2 regions of the Paenibacillus sp. FSL L8-0708 genome follow, and region 1 is predicted to be linked to the other one. Evidence: riboswitches for the same ligand, from Rfam matches in the RefSeq annotation. Region 1 holds a riboswitch; the other holds the start of a gene.
What was found. A riboswitch is a leader RNA that binds a small molecule or an ion and turns the genes downstream of it on or off. The one in region 1 is predicted to bind glycine.
Positions count from the first base shown of each region.

Region 2: it holds a riboswitch for glycine, as region 1 does, so the genes downstream of both, NYE58_RS35380 (amino acid permease) here and gcvT (glycine cleavage system aminomethyltransferase GcvT) in region 1, are expected to answer to the same signal.

Region 1 is NZ_JBBPBC010000001.1:7,114,011-7,125,142, forward strand. Features, by position in the region: gene uvrB (excinuclease ABC subunit UvrB) at 73-2,064, opposite strand; gene NYE58_RS33490 (flagellar motor protein) at 2,244-3,026, shown strand; gene NYE58_RS33495 (flagellar motor protein MotB) at 3,023-3,865, shown strand; gene gcvH (glycine cleavage system protein GcvH) at 4,287-4,679, opposite strand; glycine riboswitch at 4,906-5,004, shown strand; gene gcvT (glycine cleavage system aminomethyltransferase GcvT) at 5,191-6,303, shown strand; gene gcvPA (aminomethyl-transferring glycine dehydrogenase subunit GcvPA) at 6,410-7,762, shown strand; gene gcvPB (aminomethyl-transferring glycine dehydrogenase subunit GcvPB) at 7,759-9,219, shown strand; gene NYE58_RS33520 (response regulator transcription factor) at 9,445-9,660, opposite strand; gene NYE58_RS33525 (hypothetical protein) at 9,978-10,106, shown strand; gene NYE58_RS33530 (hypothetical protein) at 10,411-10,764, shown strand; gene NYE58_RS33535 (copper amine oxidase N-terminal domain-containing protein) at 10,809-11,132, shown strand, end outside.
Region 2 is NZ_JBBPBC010000001.1:7,550,119-7,561,250, reverse strand. Features, by position in the region: gene NYE58_RS35395 (DUF3502 domain-containing protein) at 1-637, opposite strand, end outside; gene NYE58_RS35390 (carbohydrate ABC transporter permease) at 710-1,594, opposite strand; gene NYE58_RS35385 (ABC transporter permease subunit) at 1,607-2,545, opposite strand; glycine riboswitch at 2,897-2,979, shown strand; gene NYE58_RS35380 (amino acid permease) at 3,127-4,539, shown strand; gene NYE58_RS35375 (metallophosphoesterase) at 4,705-5,856, opposite strand; gene NYE58_RS35370 (HAMP domain-containing sensor histidine kinase) at 6,087-7,256, shown strand; gene NYE58_RS35365 (DUF5643 domain-containing protein) at 7,363-8,268, opposite strand; gene NYE58_RS35360 (DUF4179 domain-containing protein) at 8,292-9,452, opposite strand; gene NYE58_RS35355 (sigma-70 family RNA polymerase sigma factor) at 9,445-9,987, opposite strand; gene NYE58_RS35350 (class I SAM-dependent methyltransferase) at 10,212-10,799, opposite strand; gene NYE58_RS35345 (hypothetical protein) at 10,837-11,115, opposite strand.

The DNA of each region.
Region 1 (11,132 bases):
ATTCAAAAAGAACGGTCTAGGACAGCACCGTTCAATACCTAATTTAAATATCGGTGATGCATTAATGGTTTGTTACTCAGCCCGAAGCTCCAGCAATGCGTCGCGTAGCTCTGCCGCGCGTTCAAATTGCAGGTTCTTGGCAGCGTCCTTCATTTCAGCTTCCAGACGCTGGATCAGACTTTGTTTTTCTTTCTTATTCATCTTGCCACCAACACCTGTGAGATAATCAGCTTTAGACTCAGCAACCTTCGTTGCCTCGATGATGTCACGCACTTTTTTATTAATAGTGGTGGGGGTGATGCCATGTTTCTCATTATGAGCAATTTGAATGGCGCGACGGCGTGATGTTTCACTCATCGCCTTCTCCATCGAATCAGTGATCCGATCACCATACATGATTACACGACCCTCAGAGTTACGAGCCGCACGGCCAATCGTCTGAATTAGTGAACGTTCGGAACGAAGGAACCCTTCTTTATCGGCATCGAGAATTGCAACTAAAGATACCTCCGGTAAGTCGAGACCTTCTCTCAGGAGGTTAATCCCTACCAGTACATGGAACGTACCGAGACGAAGATCCCGCAAGATCGCCATCCGTTCCAGCGTCTTGATGTCAGAGTGCATATAACGAACCTTAATCCCGATTTCCTTAAAGTAGTCTGTCAGATCCTCCGACATCTTCTTCGTCAAAGTGGTAACGAGTACACGTTCATCGCGTTCAACCCGGTCACGGATTTCGCTAATCAGATCATCAATCTGACCTTCTGTAGGACGGACCTCGATGATTGGATCCAATAAACCAGTCGGACGGATAATCTGCTGCACCATAGTTTCGCAGTGTTCCATTTCATAAGGTCCAGGTGTCGCGGAAACGTAAATGATCTGGTTTACTTTATCTTCGAACTCTTCGAACTGAAGCGGACGGTTATCCAGTGCAGAAGGCAGACGGAAACCATGCTCTACCAACACTGTTTTACGCGCCCGGTCACCGTTATACATCGCCCGAATTTGCGGAAGGGTAACATGGGATTCATCTACGACGATTAACATATCATCAGGAAAATAATCCATTAACGTATATGGAGTTGCTCCCGGTTCCCTGAAGGTTAGTGGCCCGGAATAGTTCTCGATCCCCGAACAGAAACCCACTTCCTTCATCATTTCAATGTCGTAACGTGTCCGTTGTTCCAAACGTTGCGCTTCCAGAAGCTTGCCTGCGTCACGAAGCACGGTCAACCGCTCTTCTAGCTCCCGTTCAATATTGACTATTGCTACACGCATCGTTTCTTCCTTGGTAACAAAGTGAGAAGCCGGAAAAATGGCGACATGATCGCGTTCACCGATCAATTCGCCCGTTAAAACATCTATTTCAGTGATCCGCTCAATCTCATCCCCAAACAATTCAACACGAATCGCATGTTCACCCTGAGAGGCCGGGAAGATCTCAACCACATCACCACGTACACGGAATGTTCCGCGTACAAAATTGATATCATTGCGCTGGTATTGAATATCCACCAGTCTGCTCAGAATCTCATTGCGCGGTTTCTCCATCCCAACCCGCAAGGACAACAGCAAGCTTCCGTATTCCATTGGTGAACCGAGACCGTAAATACAAGACACACTCGCTACAATAATAACGTCACGCCGTTCGAACAAGGAGCTTGTCGCGGAGTGGCGAAGTTTATCAATCTCTTCGTTAATACTGGAATCTTTCTCAATATAAGTATCGGAGGAGGGAATATACGCCTCTGGTTGGTAATAGTCGTAGTAGCTGACGAAATAGTCTACCGAATTATTCGGGAAAAACTCCTTAAACTCACTTGCCAGCTGGGCAGCGAGTGTCTTGTTATGCGCAATAACCAGCGTGGGGCGATTTAATTTGGAAATAACTTGCGCGACAGTAAAGGTCTTCCCTGTACCTGTCGCTCCCAGCAGCGTCTGGTGCTTCTTACCCTGCCGGATGCCTTGTAGTAATTCATCTATGGCATGAGGCTGATCGCCCTGGGGTGTATACTCGGACTCCAATTCAAAAGTCTTCGTACTGACGACAATATCACTCATTTGCCCGTCTCCCCTCTATCGTCTAAACTAGATTAATATATTATAATTGTTGTCTGAATCTTCTCTCTCCATACGACAGTAAAAAATATGGAAGATAAGAATATGTGTTCCCGTTCATTATACAGTGTTGCTTAGATCGATGCAAACCATAATACACAGAAATGTTAGGAGCTTGAAGCATGGATATTACCGCAATAATCGGCCTAGTGGCCGGACTGGCTGCGCTAATCGGCGGCTACCTCTGGGAAGGCGGAAGCCTTTCCGGACTGCTGCAGCTTAATGCAGCTTTGATTGTATTTGGAGGTACGATTGCTGCCGTAATGATCAGCTTCCCGGCAGCTAAGCTACGCTCCATTCCCGCCGCTCTGCGCATGGCTTTTGGCCGCAATCCTGAACGTGATGAAGAGAAAGCAGAAGAGCTTATCGCAATGGCCACAGTGGCCCGCCGCGGCGGCGTTTTAATGCTCGAAAAACAAGCGGAACTACATCCTGATCCTTTTACACGCGAAGGACTGTTGCTTATCGTCGATGGCACTGACCCTGAGCAGGTAAGACAGATTTTGGAATTGGAAATGGATGCGAAAGAATTGAAGCATGAAAGCTACGCCAAGATTTTTGAAGCCGCTGGCGGATATGCTCCAACGATGGGGATCATCGGTACAGTTATGGGACTCATTAGGGTACTGGGCAACCTTACGGACCCATCAAATCTAGGTACCTCTATCGCAGTAGCGTTCACTGCAACACTGTACGGAGTAGCCATCGCTAATCTAATATTTTTACCCATTGCTTCCAAAATCAAATCCCGCAGCCAAAGTGAGCTGCATAGCATGGAGATGCTGCTAGTAGGCATTCTTTCTCTACAGAACGGGGATCATCCGCTGCTGGTGCGTAAAAAACTGAACTCCTTCATTTCAGACACCACCACAGATGACCGTGCAGAAGCAAGAGGTTTTATATGAGACAAAGAGACCGGCGCAAACGGCGGGTAGAGAATCGAGAAAGCCGTGATCGTTGGATGATTACTTACGCTGATCTAATTACACTTTTACTTATATTTTTCGTTATATTGTATGCGATGAGCAGCCTGGACACTGACAAATATAATATCGTAACCGGCTCTTTATCCGAGACTTTCAAGTCGAGCAGCACTGTTCTTGAAGGCGGGGACGGTATTTTAGATGCTGGAAAGACTCCTGACAACAAACCAGAGAGTACAGATGGGAATGGGAATGGAAATGCGAACGCAACTGCAAAACCAAATGACGGTTCTGATGAACAAACGGAGAATGAAACACCTTCAGCACGGGAGTTGGCATTTCGAGAACAAGAGGCGAAGCTTGCTGAGTTAATGGGTGTGATCACCCACTATGTGGAGGAGAATAATCTCGGTGAACAAATATTTGTAGCCGACAAACCGCAGGGCATAGAAATCACGCTCAGCGACCGTTTTCTTTTTGATGTGGGTAAAGCAGATGTGAAGTCACCAGCCCTTCCAGCTCTTCAGCAGTTGTCTGGCTTATTCAAAGATATCGGGGCAACGATCAGCATTGAAGGACATACGGATAATACACCAGTGTCATCAGCTTCACGTTATAACGACAATTGGGAGCTATCGGGTGCTCGTGCGCTTTCTGTGCTGCGCTTTTTCTTAGATAATGAAGGACTGAACCCGGACACTTTTCAATATGCAGGTTATGCCGATACCCGACCAACAGCAGATAATACTACGGTAGCAGGCAAACAGAAAAATCGACGCGTAGAGATCATTGTACTTCGACAGCTTCAAGAGGTGGAATAAAAGTTTGCGCTCAGAGCTAAGTTCGGCAGCAGGGGCAATGGCAATTACCACATTGAGCTAACAAGGGGCTTCATCCAATTTAATTAGGGAAAACCTCCCTGATTATTCACCTATTATCGTATCCAATCGCGGAATGAGGGAATTTCTCCCTGATTATTACTCTTTTTAGTCTGAAATAGTGGTTTTACCGAGATGATTAGGGAGGAATTTCCTAAAACCCTAACTCTCACGCTATAATCGTCTAAAATGAGGGAGGTTTTCCCTAATTCCATACTCCACTAGACCCTCAAACCACTCGATTGGGTTTACGAATACTCGCACAATCTACATAAGAAACACAAACAGCAAGTCCCCGAATCACAGAAACTTGCTGCTAAAAATATCACACTTGATCAGACTATTTTCCGTCCCCGATTTCCAATTATTCAGCAACTAACGCGCTATAACCAGCTGCATCTAACAGACCTTTTACAGCATCAGCATACTCTCCATCAACTTCAATCTCAAAAATCCAACCCCCGCCATACGGCTGATCATTGATAAGCTCCGGACTAGCTTCTAATCCATCATTCACCTTGGTAACCGTCCCAGAGACGGGCGAATACAACTCCGATACCGTCTTAACGGATTCGATACTGCCTACGCTGTCACCGGCCGAAATGGTCGATCCTACCTCAGGAAACTCAACAAATACGATGTCGCCTAATAAATGCTGAGCATGGTCCGTAATCCCAACACGTACTACTCGCCCTTCTACTTGCTGTGCCCATTCATGCTCTTCGCTGTAAAGAAGGTTGTCTAATACTTCACTCATTTCAAGCCGCCTCATTTCCAATTTGGAGTTCTAAATTTAGTTATAGCCTAAGTTATCCCGGCTCACAATGTCAATATTACTAACAGGAAATTTAAATTTGTCATTTTTTCGACGTTTTCTTGTTGACAGCGCCCGACTATACCCGTTTAATGGAGACATACAAGAAGAAATGACGTTGTCGTCTTTTTATAGACAATAACCGTTTCTCGAAGAAATATAATTGCGGATGATGGCATAGGGAGAGACTGTCTCACTTGAAGACGGCGCCGAAGGAGTAAGCCCTAACAGGGGTGAATCTCTCAGGCAAAAGGACCTTTGTCGGACGTATCTCTGGAGAGCATCAGACGCAAGGCTAGATGCGTCAGATCACCAACGGGGAAACCTGCAAGCTAGTTACGGCAGGGTAACTCTCAGGTACAAAGGACAGAGCAGAAAGCGATTTGTGCATTTATGCATGATTGCTTCTGCCTGTCCTTTTTTCGTATGTAATCAGATCAAGGGGAGTGACGACATGGATGCTTTGAGAAGAACACCTTTTTATGATCTCTATTCCGCTTATACGGAGTCCAGGTGCATTGACTTCGGTGGCTGGGAGCTGCCAGTACAGTTTACAGGTATCGTGAAAGAGCACGAAGCCGTTCGCCAGCAGGCTGGGCTGTTCGATGTCTCGCATATGGGTGAATTCATGGTGATTGGGAGCGGTGCAGAAGACTTTTTGCAAAAAATGACAACCAATGATGTCAGCCGCCTTACAGATGGTGCGGCGCAATATACGCTGCTCTGTTATCCAAATGGCGGAGTTGTCGACGACCTACTCGTGTATCGCCTAAGCGAAGGGCATTATATGCTCGTCGTTAATGCCTCCAACATCGACAAAGACTTCCAGTGGCTGCAAGAGCATTTGACCTCTGAATTCGGCGAAGTCACGCTCACTAATGTCTCTGACGAGACGCTTTTGCTCGCCTTGCAGGGTCCTCTGGCAGAGACCATTCTCGCGGAAGTTACGGATGCTCCTATTTCAGCACTCAAGCCTTTCCATTTCATCGAACGCGCCACCGTTTGCGGTGTAGAGGTACTTATCTCCCGTACGGGTTATACCGGTGAAGATGGCTTCGAGATTTACGCTCCGCTGGAAGGTGCAGAAACGTTATGGAACGGACTGCTTGCAGCAGGCGCGCCCCACGGATTAACACCTGCTGGACTGGGTGCACGGGATACCCTGCGTTTTGAGGCGAAATTACCACTGTACGGTCAGGAGCTATCTGCTGACATCACCCCGCTTGAAGCAGGAGTACAGTTCTTCGTGAAGCTGGACAAAATAGACTTTATCGGACGCGATGCACTAATACAGCAAAAAGAAGCTGGCATTCCCCGTCGCCTTGTCGGCCTAGAAATGATTGATCGAGGCATTCCACGCTCCCATTATCCTGTTTGGGCAGATGGGGTTAAGATTGGTGAGGTCACAACCGGAACGCAGTCCCCTACGCTGAAACGTAACCTGGGGTTGGCATTGCTTGATGCTGCTTACAGTGAAATAGGCACAGAGGTTTACGTGGAGATACGCGGTAAGCAGCTTAAGGCTGTAGTGATTAAGGCCCCTTTTTACAAGTATAAACGCCTTTAGCGTCCATATAAGGACGGTGAGCTTTTAAGCGAGAAATAGAAGGATAAAGTATAGCGTGAAAATTGTACTTTCTTATATTTTAAAAAAGCCAAGGAGTGAAACCTTAATGAAGCACCGTTATCTGCCCATGACAGAACAGGACCGCGTAGAGATGATGGAGACCGTCGGGATTCAGTCTATAGATGAGCTGTTCTCCGATATTCCTGAAGCGGTACGTTACCAAGGCACTATGCCGATGTCTGAACCACTCGATGAATACGCCCTGCTGCGCCACATGAAAGGTTTGGCTGACCAAAATGCCGACTTTGATTCTCACGCCAGCTTCCTCGGCGCCGGATTATACGATCATCACATCCCTGTGGTCATCAACCATGTCATTTCCCGTTCTGAATTCTACACTGCCTACACTCCTTATCAACCGGAGATCAGCCAAGGTGAGCTGCAAGCGATCTTCGAATTCCAATCCTACATTTGCGAACTAACCGGTATGAAAGTTGCCAATGCCAGTATGTATGATGGCGCTACAGCTTTATCCGAAGCAGCGGTTCTCGCGGCTGGTGCTACCAAACGCAAAAAATTAATCGTCTCCCGTACCGTTCATCCTGAGGCTCGCCAAGTGCTACGTACTTCGGCTAATGCTTGGGGTCTGGAGGTGGTGGAGATTGACTATAAAGACGGTGTTACCGATCAAGCTAAACTTGCTGAAGCTATCGATGGTGATACTGCCGCAGTACTGGTGCAATCGCCTAACTTCTTCGGCAGCATTGAGGATCTTCGCTCGGTTGAGCCGCTGATTCACGCGGTTAAAGGTCTTCTTGTAGTCAGCGCCAACCCAATAGCTCTTGGTGTACTTGAAACTCCGGGCAAACTTGGAGCCGACATCGTAGTCGGTGATGCTCAGCCACTCGGTATTCCAGCTTCTCTCGGGGGTCCAACTTGCGGATTCTTTGCCGTAGCTGATCACCTGATGCGCCGCATGCCAGGCCGGATCGTTGGCCAAACGGTAGACCGTAATGGTAAACGCGGCTTCGTTCTTACACTTCAAGCGCGTGAACAGCATATTCGTCGTGAAAAAGCGACATCGAATATCTGCTCCAATCAGGCGCTGCTGGCTCTCTGCGCATCCGTCTATTTGTCCGTTATGGGCAAAGAAGGCATGCGGGAAGTAGGCGAACTGAACATTCGCAAAAGTCATTACGCCGCTAATAAACTTAGCGGACTAACAGGTGCTGAACTTGCCTTCTCCTCCCCATTCTTTAACGAATTTGTCGTGAAGCTTCCTGAAGGCTGCAGCGTGAGCGCTATTAATTCGAAGCTACTGAAGGACGGTTATCTCGGCGGTTATGATCTGGGTCGTGATTATCCTGAACTTGCTGGACATATGCTGGTTGCCGTAACGGAAAAAAGAAGCAAAACCGAAATCGACCAATTCGCTAGCGCACTGGAGGGCTGTTTATGAAACCGGAGCAAAGTCTAATTTTTGAATTAAGCCGTCCCGGCCGTTCGGCCTATTCTTTGCCACTATGCGATGTGCCGCAGGAAGAAACCTTGAAGTCCCTGATTCCATCAGATTTACTCCGTAGCGAACCCGTCGTACTTCCAGAAGTATCGGAAGTGGATGTCATTCGCCACTACACTTCTCTTTCACGTCGCAACTTTGGTGTAGACAATGGCTTCTATCCACTCGGTTCATGCACGATGAAATACAATCCGAAGATTAACGAAGATGTTGCCCGCTTCTCCGGCTTCGCCAAAATTCATCCCTACCAACCGGAAGAAAGTATTCAAGGCGCACTGGAATTAATGTATACCCTGCAAAATGATCTGTCCGCGCTGACGGGCATGGATGCAGTATCTTTACAGCCTGCCGCAGGTGCGCATGGTGAATGGACCGGCCTCATGATGATCCGCGCCTACCATGAAAGTCGCGGCGAGACGCGTACTAAGGTTATCGTGCCGGATTCCTCGCACGGAACCAATCCTGCTAGTGCCTCAGCAGCAGGACTTGAAACGATCACGATCCCTTCCACAGATAAAGGAATGGTCGATCTTGAAGCATTGAAAGCAGCCGTCGGTAGCGACACAGCCGCGCTGATGCTAACTAACCCAAGCACACTCGGCTTGTTCGAAACCCAAATCGTCGAGATTGCTGAGATCGTGCATGAAGCAGGCGGCCTACTCTATTACGATGGAGCCAACTCCAATGCCATTATGGGCATTACCCGCCCTGGCGACATGGGCTTTGACGTTGTGCATCTGAACTTGCACAAGACAATGAGCACCCCACATGGTGGTGGCGGCCCTGGAGCCGGACCAGTCGGCGTAAAATCTATCCTCATTCCATTATTGCCACAACCTACTGTGGTGAAGAATGAAGATAGTAGCTTCTCACTTCACTTCGGTGGTCCTGAATCCATTGGACGTGTGAAAGCTTTTTACGGAAACTTTGGTATTCTGGTTCGTGCCTATGCCTATATCCGCACCTATGGTCCAGACGGACTGCGTGAGGTATCCGAAAATGCCGTGCTGAATGCAAACTATATGATGCACCGTCTGGCGCCGTATTTCGAAATCCCATATCCGGGTGTATGTAAGCATGAATTCGTGATGTCCGGCAAAAACCTCAAGCAATATGGCGTGCGCACCTTAGACGTCGCTAAACGATTGCTCGACTTTGGCTACCACCCGCCAACCGTGTACTTCCCTTTGACTGTTGAGGAATGCATGATGATCGAGCCGACGGAAACCGAAAGTAAAGAAACACTGGACGGCTTCATCGATACGATGATTCAGATTGTGAAAGAAGCGCAGGAGACACCGGAAATCGTAATCAACGCACCGCATACTACAGAGATTAGCCGTTTGGATGAGACACAGGCTGCGCGTAAGCCGGTTTTGAATTGTTCTTGCGGGTAAGGATAATGTCCTCCTCTAAGAAAAATTCTCTCGGAGTCTCTCGAAGATGTAACCGAATCCTTCATTAGGTGGCTACTATTCTTGCAATAATAGAAGCCAAATCAGATAAGTTAGAGTTCCAAGCAAACCAAAAATGCGGCTGTCTTTCAAAGTCATGAAGACTTCGAGACAGCCGCTGCCTATATCTAGTATGTAAGTAAGACCAGAAAAAGTTAAGCTTGATGTCTAGTCCGCCAGTTTTTTTACAAACTGCTTCCTTTCATTCACACGTAGCTTCGTATAAATATTCTTTACAATATTTCTTACCGTTCCTTCACTGATGCCCAGTTCACCCGAAATATGCAGAGCTCCTTTTTCTGACAACCACAAGTGAGCAACCTCTCTCTCTCTTGCAGTAAGTCTGTATTCTTGAAATCTGGCTTCTAGGTCCTGCTTCCTCAAATCAGAACTCTCCAACCATCTTCTGCTAATATTGTCCGTTATTTGTTGTATAAAAGGGATCGCAAATCGTGATGAATTCTGCGATTCTGCTCACCTCACTATGTACCAGTTGTACCATTGCATTATGATAGTGCGGTTCTAACTCTCCATCACTATATTTCAAGACCACTAAGTATGTTACAAGCTTTCATTTTTACACAAAGCACAATAATCGATAAAAGTAAATATCTAACAGGGGATATATAACTTTTTTTATCACAGCACTATTGTTGTATTTGTAAGTGCTTGATAAGTTGAACAGTTAGGAGATCATGAATATGAACATGCTTGATAACCTGATAATTGAAAAGAATAAAAAACTTCACTTCGAAAACATGGCTGTCTACCAGGCGAAAATGAATTCTGAAAATGTTGGATCAAATAAGCATCAATTAGTGCGTCGGTAATCTGCCGTCTTGACAACTTATAATGAGGAGTGGGAATGAATGAACAATATCAAATTCTTATTCAGTAACTTGAGCAGTTACGTTGATAAGAATCCTATCGTTGGATTACTTATACTTATTATATTTGTTGGTAGTTGTTCTTTACTTATCTTTAATACAGGTAAGAACATCGGGGAATTATTATATTCATTGAAAAAATAAAATTTTTGATCATTTAATAAATGCTTTACAGGCGATTTTATGGCATTCACAAAATATCATTGCGTCAAACAATACGACATCAAAGATTGCGGAGCATCCTGTCTTGCGACCATCTCCAACCGATGCTGAACTCATCACTTATTATTCAGTCCTATGGTCTAGCCAGATTGCACACAAAAATATAATACAACAACTCGAAGAAAAACTGGCTAGTTATAAGCCGGAAGCCAATGAAATTGATTTTGAATACTCAGAACTAAAAGAGCAGCGATTGGAACTCGTACGCGTCTCCCAGGATAATGATACTCTCCTAAAAAACAGGTTAATCTCAGCGGCTCAGGCAGATCAGAACAAGCTGGATTTACTAAACTTAAATCAGCAATTCGATAAGCAAAAAGTAAAGTACGGTTTATTCCAAGCAAAAGTTACTTTGGCTCTTAGTGGAGTTATCCTCTAATAACCATTAATTTATCATTCATAACCCAAAGGAGATATCACAAGATGAAAACCATATCTAGCCTAATCGCAGCAACTCTTCTTTCTACCGCTATCGCCTGGCCTGTCCATGCCGCAGAGAAGCCAATCTCCATTCAGATCAATCAGCAACAGCTCGCACTGAAGGGACAGTCTCCCTTCAATGATAATGGTACAATTGTCGTTCCTTTTCGTCCGGTTTTTGAAAAACTAGGACTTTCAATCGATTGGAATCAAACCACAGGTACCATAACGGGTACTAAGGAAGGGCTTACGATTACACTGCAACTAGGTAGTAAGCAGGCCAGCATCAATGGTGTTATAACCCAACTTTCTGTTGCCCCTAAGCTC
Region 2 (11,132 bases), 440 kb from region 1:
CTGAGCCAATCATATCAGGATATTTTTGCTTTGCCAATTTGTAAAATTGCTCAACATCCTCAACGGTTTTCAAATCGGTCATACCGACTTCTTGCAGCAGATCCTCTCGTGCAATAATCACATAATTTTCTCCAGCATTTGGTTTATTGCCGAAAGGTAATGCATATTGCTTTCCGTTGACCTTCCAGATGTCAAACGCTTCATCGCCGCCCGTATTCTTTTTTAAATCGCCAGCATATTTTTCAGCAGCTTCAGTCAAATCAGCGTAATAGCCCTTGGCAACGGATTTTGCCATAAATGCAGTATCGGTATATGTGGCGAATTTTTCGCCGGATGATAGCATTAGCTCGGTTTTACCAGTTGCATACTCGGTCCATGGTAAATATTGAATACTTACATCGACGTTAATCGCTTGCAGAACCTTGTCATGAAACTCATTTTTCGCAAAATCAGCCATACGTTTTGACTGCTCCCCGTAAAGCACTAACGTTGCTTTGGTCGGCTGATCGCCACTGCCATTATTGTTATTGTTGCTACCAGCTTCGTCCCCTTGCGACTTGCCGCCGCATCCGCTTAAAAGTCCCGCCAGCAGTAAAGATGCAAGCAGTAAGGTGAACCCTTTTCTCGATTTGCCCATAAGAACACTCTCCCAAATTTATATTTAGCCTACTAAAATTCAAATAGGCCTAACTACTATTGTTTTTTCTTATTATCCTTTTACAGCGCCAACAGTAACGCCCTTAACAAAGTACTTTTGTACAAAGGGATACAGCAAGATAATCGGACCAATCGCAATACAGGTAATTGCCATCTTAATCGTTTGCGAGGGCAGAATAACATGGCCTGCCATGGTGCCACTTGGATTGGCTGCAAGGTATTGAATATTGGCCATCATTTTGTACAAGATGTATTGCATCGTATATAGCTCGGGGTTATTATTGAGCATTAATGGTAAATAGAAGTCATTCCAATATTGCAGTGCATAAAATAATGAGATCGTAACAAGCCCCGGTTTGGCTAACGGCAGCATCATTTGCATAAAAATCCGCCCATGACCAGCGCCGTCAATTTGTGCACTTTCCAGCAATTCTTGTGGGATGGACTTGAAGAAATTACGTAGCAGATACATATTGAATACATTTATTGAATAAGGCAAAATCAATGCTGCCAACGAATCCTTCAGGCCGAAAAATTGTGTGGTCACTAAATACCACGGCAACATACCGCTGTTAAACAGCAGAGTAAAGTAAGCGAAGAACGCCAGTTTATTACGGTGCTTAAAATCTTTTACGGAAATGACGTAGGCAAAGCATGCTGTTATCGACACCGATAGTAGTGTGCCAAATATTGTCGTAAACAATGTTATCTTGTAGGCTTTTAAGATCATAAAATCAAGATTGGAAAATACATAACGGTAAGTATCCAATGAGAAATGACGTGGAATAATCGAAAAACCTTGCATAGTGATCGCCATTTCATCAGACAGTGAACCGGAAATCGCTAAAACAATCGGGAACAAGCAGAATAGTGCAAATATTGCTGAGCAGACATAAAAGGCTATATTAGTTAACTTATCAGCATTTGATCGTTTCAAATAGACACCCCCTTAAAATAATGTGGAATCTTTGTCGTACCAGCTTGTAATCTTGTTAGCGATAATAACAAGGAAGAAGCCAAAAACAGATTGATATAACGAAATCGCCGACGCAAACGCCATCTCACCATTTCTTACGCCGCTGCGATAAACAAATACATCGATCAGATCCGTGAAGGGTAACAAAATCGGGTTCATATTCGTCAAGCCGATAATCATATTTAGGTTACCGCGCAGCATATTGCCGACCGATAATAGAAACAAAATAATGATGGTCGGTTTAAGCATAGGAATTGTAATTTTAAAAATTTGCTGAAGTTTACTGGCGCCATCTACCTCGGCGGCTTCATACATGGAGGAATCAAAGCCAGTCAACACACCAAAATAAATAATGGAGTTATAACCTGTACTTTGCCAAATCACCACAATGACCAGAATCGGAATCCAAATCCACGGCGTAGCATAAAAATCATAAGTTGAACCGGTGATGCTTTTAATAATCTGATTTAGAAAGCCTGTTTCATTATTCAAAATTGCATTTAGAATGGAGCCAATAACCATCCAAGACATAAAAAACGGAAAAAACATAATGCTTTGATTAACTTTGACGAATCGGCGACTAGAAATTTCATTGAGCATAATAGCAATCGCTACCGCGAAGATGGTGCCAAATACAAAAAATAAAATATTGAACATTATCGTATTAAATGTCGCCCGCATTGCAGTATCAAAATTGTTAAAGAAAAATTGAAAGTTTTTAAAGATGGGATCTGCCCATGGGCTGTTAAAAATACCTCCGTCAAAGCGATATTCCTTAAACACTAAAATCGACCCTGCCATTGGCAAGTAGGAAAAGGCCAACAGCGCTAATATGCCGGGCAGTGCCATCATATAAAGAAGCCCGTCTTTTTTGAGTGCGCTCATAAACCTATTGCTTGTTTTTTGTCTCAAATAAATTCCCCCTCACTTAGTTGCCATGCATAACAAGCTACCTGTACTCCTCTAATAAAACGCTTTCAAAATCTAAATGAAATACGTACTCCAAATAGTAATCTTTTGGGTCTTAAAGTAAATCGCAATTAGAGGAGAAGCTTTTAAAAACGAGCATTTTACCCTCGTTTAGGCTATTAATTTCTCGCATTTTTATTAAAAATCCGTATTATGTGTTTAAATCCAGCGGTAATTAATGTTATTGACAAAATATTTGACAATGATTAGTATTGAAAAATATTAAAAATGAAGTTAGCGGCATAACAATTAAATAATTCGCAAGCTATGATTGCTATGGATCACACTATAGCAGGAGCAGCTTCTGGAGAGACCGTGGGGGATTCCCCCGGCGCCGAAGGGTTCACAATCTCAGGCAAAAGGACAGAAGAGTACTAGATAATTCATTTGTTATTCTGATCATCGTCAGAATAAAGGAATGTATTTTATTTATTATTCTTAGACCTAAGAGATTGGAGCGTATCCAATCTCTTTTTTGTTATCATTTTCACTTGTATATTTTTTCACATAAGGGGGAGTTTGAAATGGCAGCACAAGAATTAAAGAGAGATTTAGAGAATCGGCATGTTCAGCTCATTGCGATTGGTGGAACCATCGGTACCGGATTATTTTTAGGATCAGGTAAAGCTATACAGCTGGCAGGACCATCCATCATTTTTGCTTATTTAATCGTGGGTATCGCTATTTTTTTTGTGATGAGGGCATTAGGAGAACTTCTGTTGTCTAAAGCAGGTTATCAATCTTTTACAGACATTGCCGAAGACTATCTTGGACCGCGGGCGGCGTTTGTAACCGGATGGACCTATTGGTTTTGTTGGATCATGACGGCTATGGCCGATATTATAGCTGTTGGGGTCTATGTACAATATTGGTTTGATATCCCGCAATGGATACCCGCAGTCATTTGTTTAATTATTTTATTAGGACTCAATTTATTAACGGTAAAAAGCTTTGGCGAATTGGAATTTTGGTTTGCTTTAATTAAAGTAATCACTATTCTCGCTTTGATTGCTATCGGGGTAGTCTTACTGGTGATTGGATTCAAAACAACTACCGGAACCGTTGCGCTCAGTAATATTTGGGCACATGGGGGAGTATTTCCAAACGGCATTTCAGGGTTCCTGCTTTCATTTCAAATGGTTGTGTTTGCTTTTGTGGGTGTGGAATTGGTGGGCGTATCGGCAGCAGAGACCTCCAATCCAGAAAAAACTATCCCATCGGCGATTAATAAAATACCTTTGCGAATTCTATTTTTCTATGTGGGTGCTATTATTGCCTTATTATGCATCAACGCTTGGACAGAACTAAACCCGGCAGAAAGCCCTTTTGTTAAAACATTTAGTTTAGTGGGGATTCCGATTGCCGCGGGGGTTATTAACTTCGTTGTATTAACTTCAGCTGCGTCCGCTTGTAATAGCGGGATGTTCTCAACAAGCCGGATTCTATACAATCTAAGCAGAAATGACCAGGCTCCAGCCAACTTTGCAAAGCTTAATAAAAATCATGTACCAAGTAATGCTTTATTCATATCCACACTTGTCTTATCTGTAGGCGCTTTGTTGAGTAAGCTGATTCCGGAGACGGCTTTTGGCATCGTGACAACAATTAGTGCCATTTGTTTCATCTGGGTTTGGGGCGTCGTTCTAATTTGCCATTTGCGATATAAAAAGACGAAGCCGGAATTGCAGGCCAAATCAAAATTCAAAGCACCGTTTACACCCTTTGTGAATTATGTTGTTCTAGCTTTGTTTGCAATCATACTCATAATTATGCTATTTGCTGATGAAACTCGTCCGGCCTTATTGTTGACGCCTCTATGGTTTATATTATTATTTGTTTTGTATTCGATAAATAGAAGAAAGAGGGAAAGAATAACGCCTGATCCAAGAGCACGTCTCGAAGGTATTCGGACTAACACGGAGATTCGGCATGATTAGTCGGTGAGGATGCTTGGTGATATTACAGTTGGATAGGCAGACATAGAAATCCACCACCGTATACGGTGGTGGATTTTCTCATTAATGAGGTCGATGCTCTTTTTCGAACTTATGTATGCTATCGGGATATTCTTCCATGTTTTTTAATCAGTCTAAAATTATCCTCTATTTAAAATCAACTTTGATTTGTGCTATCTCACTATTCGTGCCAATTCGTAATGGCGGTCCCCAAGTCCCTGCACCAGATGTAACGATGACGTGAGGGCTGTTAGGATTCTTCTGATAGTGGCCATAATCTACTGTAAACATAGCATTGGTGATCAGATTTGCAGGGAATACTTGTCCTTGATGCGTATGTCCGCTAAGTATCAAATCAACGTCATCTGCGTATTCAATCCTATTGGTTGGTTGATGATCCATTACGATAACGGGCATATTTGTATCAATGTCACTCATCACTTCTGAAGTCATTGCTCTGGGGTTCCCTTGATTACCAATCGGTGATGAATCCCTTCTGCCAACAACAACGAATTGATTATCAATAACGACATGCTCATCATTTAGAAGTTTGATATTACTCTTATCTATAAAGTTCACGATCTCATCGTATGAGCGTCCTGCATCATGGTTACCTAAACAAGCATAAACTCCATAGGTTGACTGAATAGTACTTAATAACTCTATTCCTTTGGAAGGGTTAGAGAGCGCATAGTAGTTACCATTAAATATATCTCCTGTCATCAACACCATATCCGGCTGTAGTCCATTAATACGATCAACAACGTCTTCAATAAACTTTACATCATTTACGTAGCCTAAATGTAAGTCGCTGATCAGGACGATATTTAACTGATCTAATGAAGTGTTTTTATGTATTTGGAGCGGATAGGTGACTTCTTTTAAATGATTTGCATTATAAATCCCATAGGACACCAATCCTATGACTAGAATTAATACTATGAACCTTGTATGAAAAATAACACGTGCTGGTGTAGGAGAAGGGAGGACCTTGATCCATTTACTAATTAGTAAGATTACATCTGAAAGGATCAAAAGCAAGAACAAATAGAAGTAGATACCCATCCAATAGTCCCCGAATTGACCAATAAAATTAACAATATTTGAATCGGTCGTCATAGCTGAAGAAGACAATAGTAAATTAATAATGATGGTTAACGCACATAAGCTGTAGATGACTCCATATATGATCCCGTTTATATGTGAAAATATATGTTGTAACCATTTAAAAATCTTTCTCGCAATGTAATAGTTAGTTGCCGCGTACATAGCGAATATAAATAAAAATGCAAATACCATAGGGTACACCATCCTAATGCTTTAGATATCAGAACTAAAGTGAATACAATAATTATAGCAATAATTACTAGTTTCAGAAATTAAATGGGGTATTGAGTTTACAGTTTTTTTCAGTTATTGTTTATTACTATTTCAGCTGATATAATTCTTATTTCGACAATCAATTTAAAAGTGGTGAATTCATGAGAGAGTTCTACAGTCGGGTGAATCGAAAAACCTATTACATATTAATGTTAATGATCATCGTTCTTATGATGTCTGGATTAATACTATCTACTCTAGAGTTAGATGGAATTGATTTTGGTTATATCATTCATTTTTTATGTGTGGCGTTTCTAACGGTTTGTTTATGGATTTACCCTAAGCATGAGACACATACTTTTAGAAAGATTATCATTCTATTTGGATTTGCGTATTTTTATACGCTATTCTTTTTATATCCTCAAACTTGGACTACCTATATCCTCATTTGTCTTATTCCTGCACTCTCTATTCTATTTTTTGATTTAAAATTGTTCTATTTTTCCTTCATTATAAATGGAATACTGATGGTAATTACATTTGGCTATATCCTCTTGATTGATAGAGGGGATCTATATACATATTTACATTATGATATTCTAGGGAATTTCATTAATATAATAGCGGTTCAAGTGTTATTATTTTTCATTTTTCAAATATCATTTAAACGGATGAAAAAACAGCAGCTTTATTATGAACAATTACAGCAATCTGAGCGCTTAAAGATGGTTGGACAATTGACAGCTGCCGTTGCGCATGAAATTAGAAATCCAGTGACAGTGGTTAGAGGTTTTTTACAGTTTTTTGATGAGGATCCTTCATTTGATGATCCTATGAAAAGAAAATTTAAATTAATGATTGATGAATTGAACACAGTAGAACAGATTATCTCGCAATTTCTAACCCTTTCAAAGCCAAATGGAGAACAAAAACTAGAAAAAGTAGATGTGAAGGATGTTATTGAGAGTGTCACAGGATTGCTCCATTCCTACGCAATGTTATCTGATAATCAAATTGTTACCTATGTAGAAGAAGACTGCAAGATCTCTATTAATAAAATTGAATTTAAGCAGCTGCTTATTAATATAATAAAAAATGCTTTAGAGGCTTCGGATGTTGGTAGATCTGTCTCTATTATGGCGAATAGGAACAATAATTTTATTGAGATAACAATCATCGATGAAGGAAGCGGGATGTCGGAAGCTGAGGTTAAGTCGCTAGGGACTCCTTTTTATTCATTAAAAAGTAATGGAACAGGTTTAGGATTAATGATTTGCTTTAATATCGTAGAAAAGTACGGCGGGGAAATTTACTATAGTAGTTCTGAAGGTAAGGGGACAACAGCTACTATCCGCTTTTTATCTATAAATGACCAGTAAAACGGAACATTCTTTCCGTTGAAAGAAGGGGATTACCTCAAGCCTTCGGCCGGAGAGGTAATCCCCTTTTCCTAGATAAATATGTTTATGTTTGCTGCGCTAACGATTATTTTAGAGGGATTTTGATCTCCAGTTGCTTGTTATAATTTTTAACTACATTGCCTTTGGCATCTACTTTATAAGCCCCGGTGTTGCCTTTTTCAAATACGGCTTGATACGGTCTGATAATCAGATATTCTGCCGCTGAGCTAGGTGCTTCGAACAATAAATCTTCAGAAACCGTATTTTGAGTTGCTGCAACAGAATCCCTTGCAATAAATTCTAATTCATTTCCCAGATTATCATAAATGTCATATCCTAAAGCCTGCGCTTGGGTGGCAACCCCCTTAATCGCTAAAGCGATACGCACAGAAGTCTCTCCCGCAGCAACACGGGTGGTTTTGATTTCAAATTGGTTGTCTTTCTTTATAGCAGGCAGCTGAATGTTACGCACTAATGCTGCTTGCTTGAGAGAAAATTTAAGTACATACGGTTCATCGATTCCGTTAAGCTTCACATGGATACTCAATTCAGAGGAAGCCAGGTTTGCCTTTTGTTGCTCAGTTAGCCATTCGGTCTGCAATACAACAACCGCCTTGTTGGCATCACCGTCACTGATCCAGCGAGGTGTTTTTAAATCCATGCCTCCTGGTTGAGTGAGCTTGGCGTCTATTCCCACAATAGTACCTTCTGCAAGATAGGGCTCACCTTTATCATTTAAAGTTACTCCTGCGAGCATTCCTGAAAATAACGATCCCTCACGGCTCAGGTCGATCTTAATATAGTTACCATCAAACTGCGCACTGCCCTTTAAAGTAAGCTGATCGTGTGAATCGGCCATTTTTGTTGTATTCAGGGAAGCTTCAACAGCGGGTTGAGCACTGGATGCTTGGGTTAAAGCTGGCATTCCCAACGCTCCTAGGCATACAGCAGCACTTAAAATTACAGACATCTTCTTAGTCATTTTTTTCATGATATTATCAAGCTCCTTAATTTTTATTTAACTAGCACGTTTATCTCTAGACCGTCAATATAATGCTTCACTGGGTTTCCAGAACTGTCTGTTTTAAATGCTCCATTCTTACTTTGTGGGTTCTCAAACTCATAAAGATAGCCACGGATTGTGAGCATATTAGGGTGTTTCTCAAATGGCTCAGTAAGCAAATCGACATTAAGTGACCTATTGGAAGTCGAGAGGACTTTCTGTGAAATATCTTTCAGCACCTGTCCTTGTTGATCCTTTACTTCAAAGCCCACTAAACTCAATGCTGCATGGTCTTCGTTTGTATCCTGTTCCAGCATGAGCGACAGGCGTGTCGTTAATGGACTATATTCCAGCTTTTTCAGGATCAAACTCCATCCTCCAACTTGTGCGCGTATATCAGGTGTAGAAATTTTATTAATCGTAGCCTTCCGCGCAGGAATTTGGAGAACAAACGGTTCATCCATACCGTTTAAGCCAAGAGTTACGGTCAATACAAATCGATCAGGAAAAGGTTTGTTGGAGATTCCGGAATTCGAGGAATCCACTAGTCTAAAAATAGCTGTGTTGCTTTCCGCACCTTCTATCCAGCTTAGAAACGGCATAGCTTTCCAGAGACCATCAGAAAATTGCTCCAGGGAAGCGCCGTCGATCAATACTTCTGCAGAGGTTATTGCACCTTTCGCTAAAAAAGGCTTCCCATCCGCTCCAATCGTTACTCCGGCTAGCTTACCTTCCAGTTTTTCTCCCTCACGCTTCACCGAGAATGCCAACCGGCTGCCATCAAATACAGCCTCTTCGGCAGACAAGGTGATCCCTTCATGGGTATCACTGCTGTTTAGACGGGAAGTCAGTCCCAGACGCTGGGCCGCTTGTAACCCTATATCATCTGCCCGTTCAAAAATACCGCCTATCAAGGGAAGCTGCTTGAGCGCATTGGCCAACGTAGGCGGATAGATAGCCGTTAGCATAACACTTAACAATATCGCCGCAGTCACAGCAGCTGTGATTTTTGGATATATCCGCTTTTTCTTTTCCTTTTCCACAGGATCCTGGACAATGGTGGCCAGCGATGCATAAATCGAATCCTGCCGTGATCGTAGTAAAGGAGGAAGCTCCTGTATATTAGCTTTCCCTAGCTCCCTGATCTGCTTTTCTAAATTGTTATTATTCATTAGCAAGACCCTCCTCCCGCACAGGATGTATCTGTTTGGACAACAATCTCCGTGCGCGATGAAGTCGTGCCCTGACCGCTCCCTCGGAGATGTCGAGCACATCTGCAATCTGCTTAATGGATAAATCGTCATAATAAAAAAGCACGATAGCAAGCCGCAGGGATTCGTCCAACTGATTAATGAAGCTTTGCAGGTCTACGTTGCCTGAATCTTCAAAATGCACATAGGAAACGACCGGTTCCTCGGGAATTTCCGCCACAGCTATAGTTCGTTCTCGCATACGAAGTAACTGATTGCATTCATTAATCAGGATGCGTATAACCCAGGTTTTAAAAAACTTAGGCTGTTTAAGGTTGGCCAACCCTTTATACACCTTCAGTGTTGTTTCCTGAAGAGCATCCGCGCAATCTTCATCTTTTAGCAGAATGGTTTTGGCTAATCTGTACAACTGGGATTCCAGTTGCCTGAAAAGACGGGTAAACGCCTCGTGGTCGCCTTTCTGCGCTTTTTTGATATCCAGTTCGTTTTCCAGCAAATGATTTTTCCTCCTTGAGGGCCCTCTGTATAATTAGATGGAGAAGACATCCAAAAAGTTATATTTAGGATAAAATTCATTCTCCTGCACAAATCACTTACCTCGGTAGTAGTATAAAGTCCGTGCAATTCATTGTTTTTGGCAAGGGGAGCTTCAAGTGGATAAACTGAAAAAAATCCAGAATTACCACCTTGTCTGAAAAGAAGTAGTGGGGTAATCCTGAATTAAAAAGTGTATACATATACCTTGGTACGCAGTGTGTCCGTGCATGTTATGGTACGGACAGGCTGCATGCCTGGAAGGGCAAAACAAATGCTAATGACCACCGCGCCCGGCAGTAGCTCACGCTTGAACTTGTCCCCCAGCCGTTTCATCGCTCCGGGAAATAAGTAACAAAGAACAATATCCGCATGCTCGTAAGAGCTGCTATAAATATCCCCACGTACATAACGAAGCCTTCCGCGGAGCAGATTCTGGCTTTCGTCTGCTCGCAGCATACGTGTGCCGAACCTAGCAAGCAGCTGGGATGTCCACAAGGGAATACTGGAATTTTCAATGCCTGTCAGCCTTTTGCCTGGACATTGGCGAATAACATCCATGCCAAGTGTTCCCCAACCCGATCCCGCCTCCACAATGCTGCTATATCCCGGAATCCGATTCACCTCAACGGCAACAGCCGAGCGTACAGATTTTGACGTAGGCATCGGCGATATCCCGTTTCTCCAGCTCACCAGCACAATCGACACCATGGATAACAAGGCTGCGAAGGCGATGAGCCAAGCGATGGCTTGAATCACGATCAATACTACCATTCCTTCTTCATCTGCTAGAAGTTGGCTTCAAATTCTCTTACTTTCTCCCAGCATTTCGTTTATTAACTTCATATGGATAAAGATCCTGAATTTCCTTGCTTTCAATATCTTGACCTACATAAAAAATCAGAGTGGGATCATTTGCTGGATGGGCATAAGAAAGATAAGTGCGATGTATAAAATCAAAGTCCATCTTACCCAGCTGGAAATCGAGTTGATATTTATCTTCTAAATAGACTTCAAATTGCTTTTTTAAAGCCAGAGACTTCCACGGAAGTCCAAAGAATAAAAAGTAGGTTCCTATAAGAAATATCAAAAAAATTAAGAGGAAAA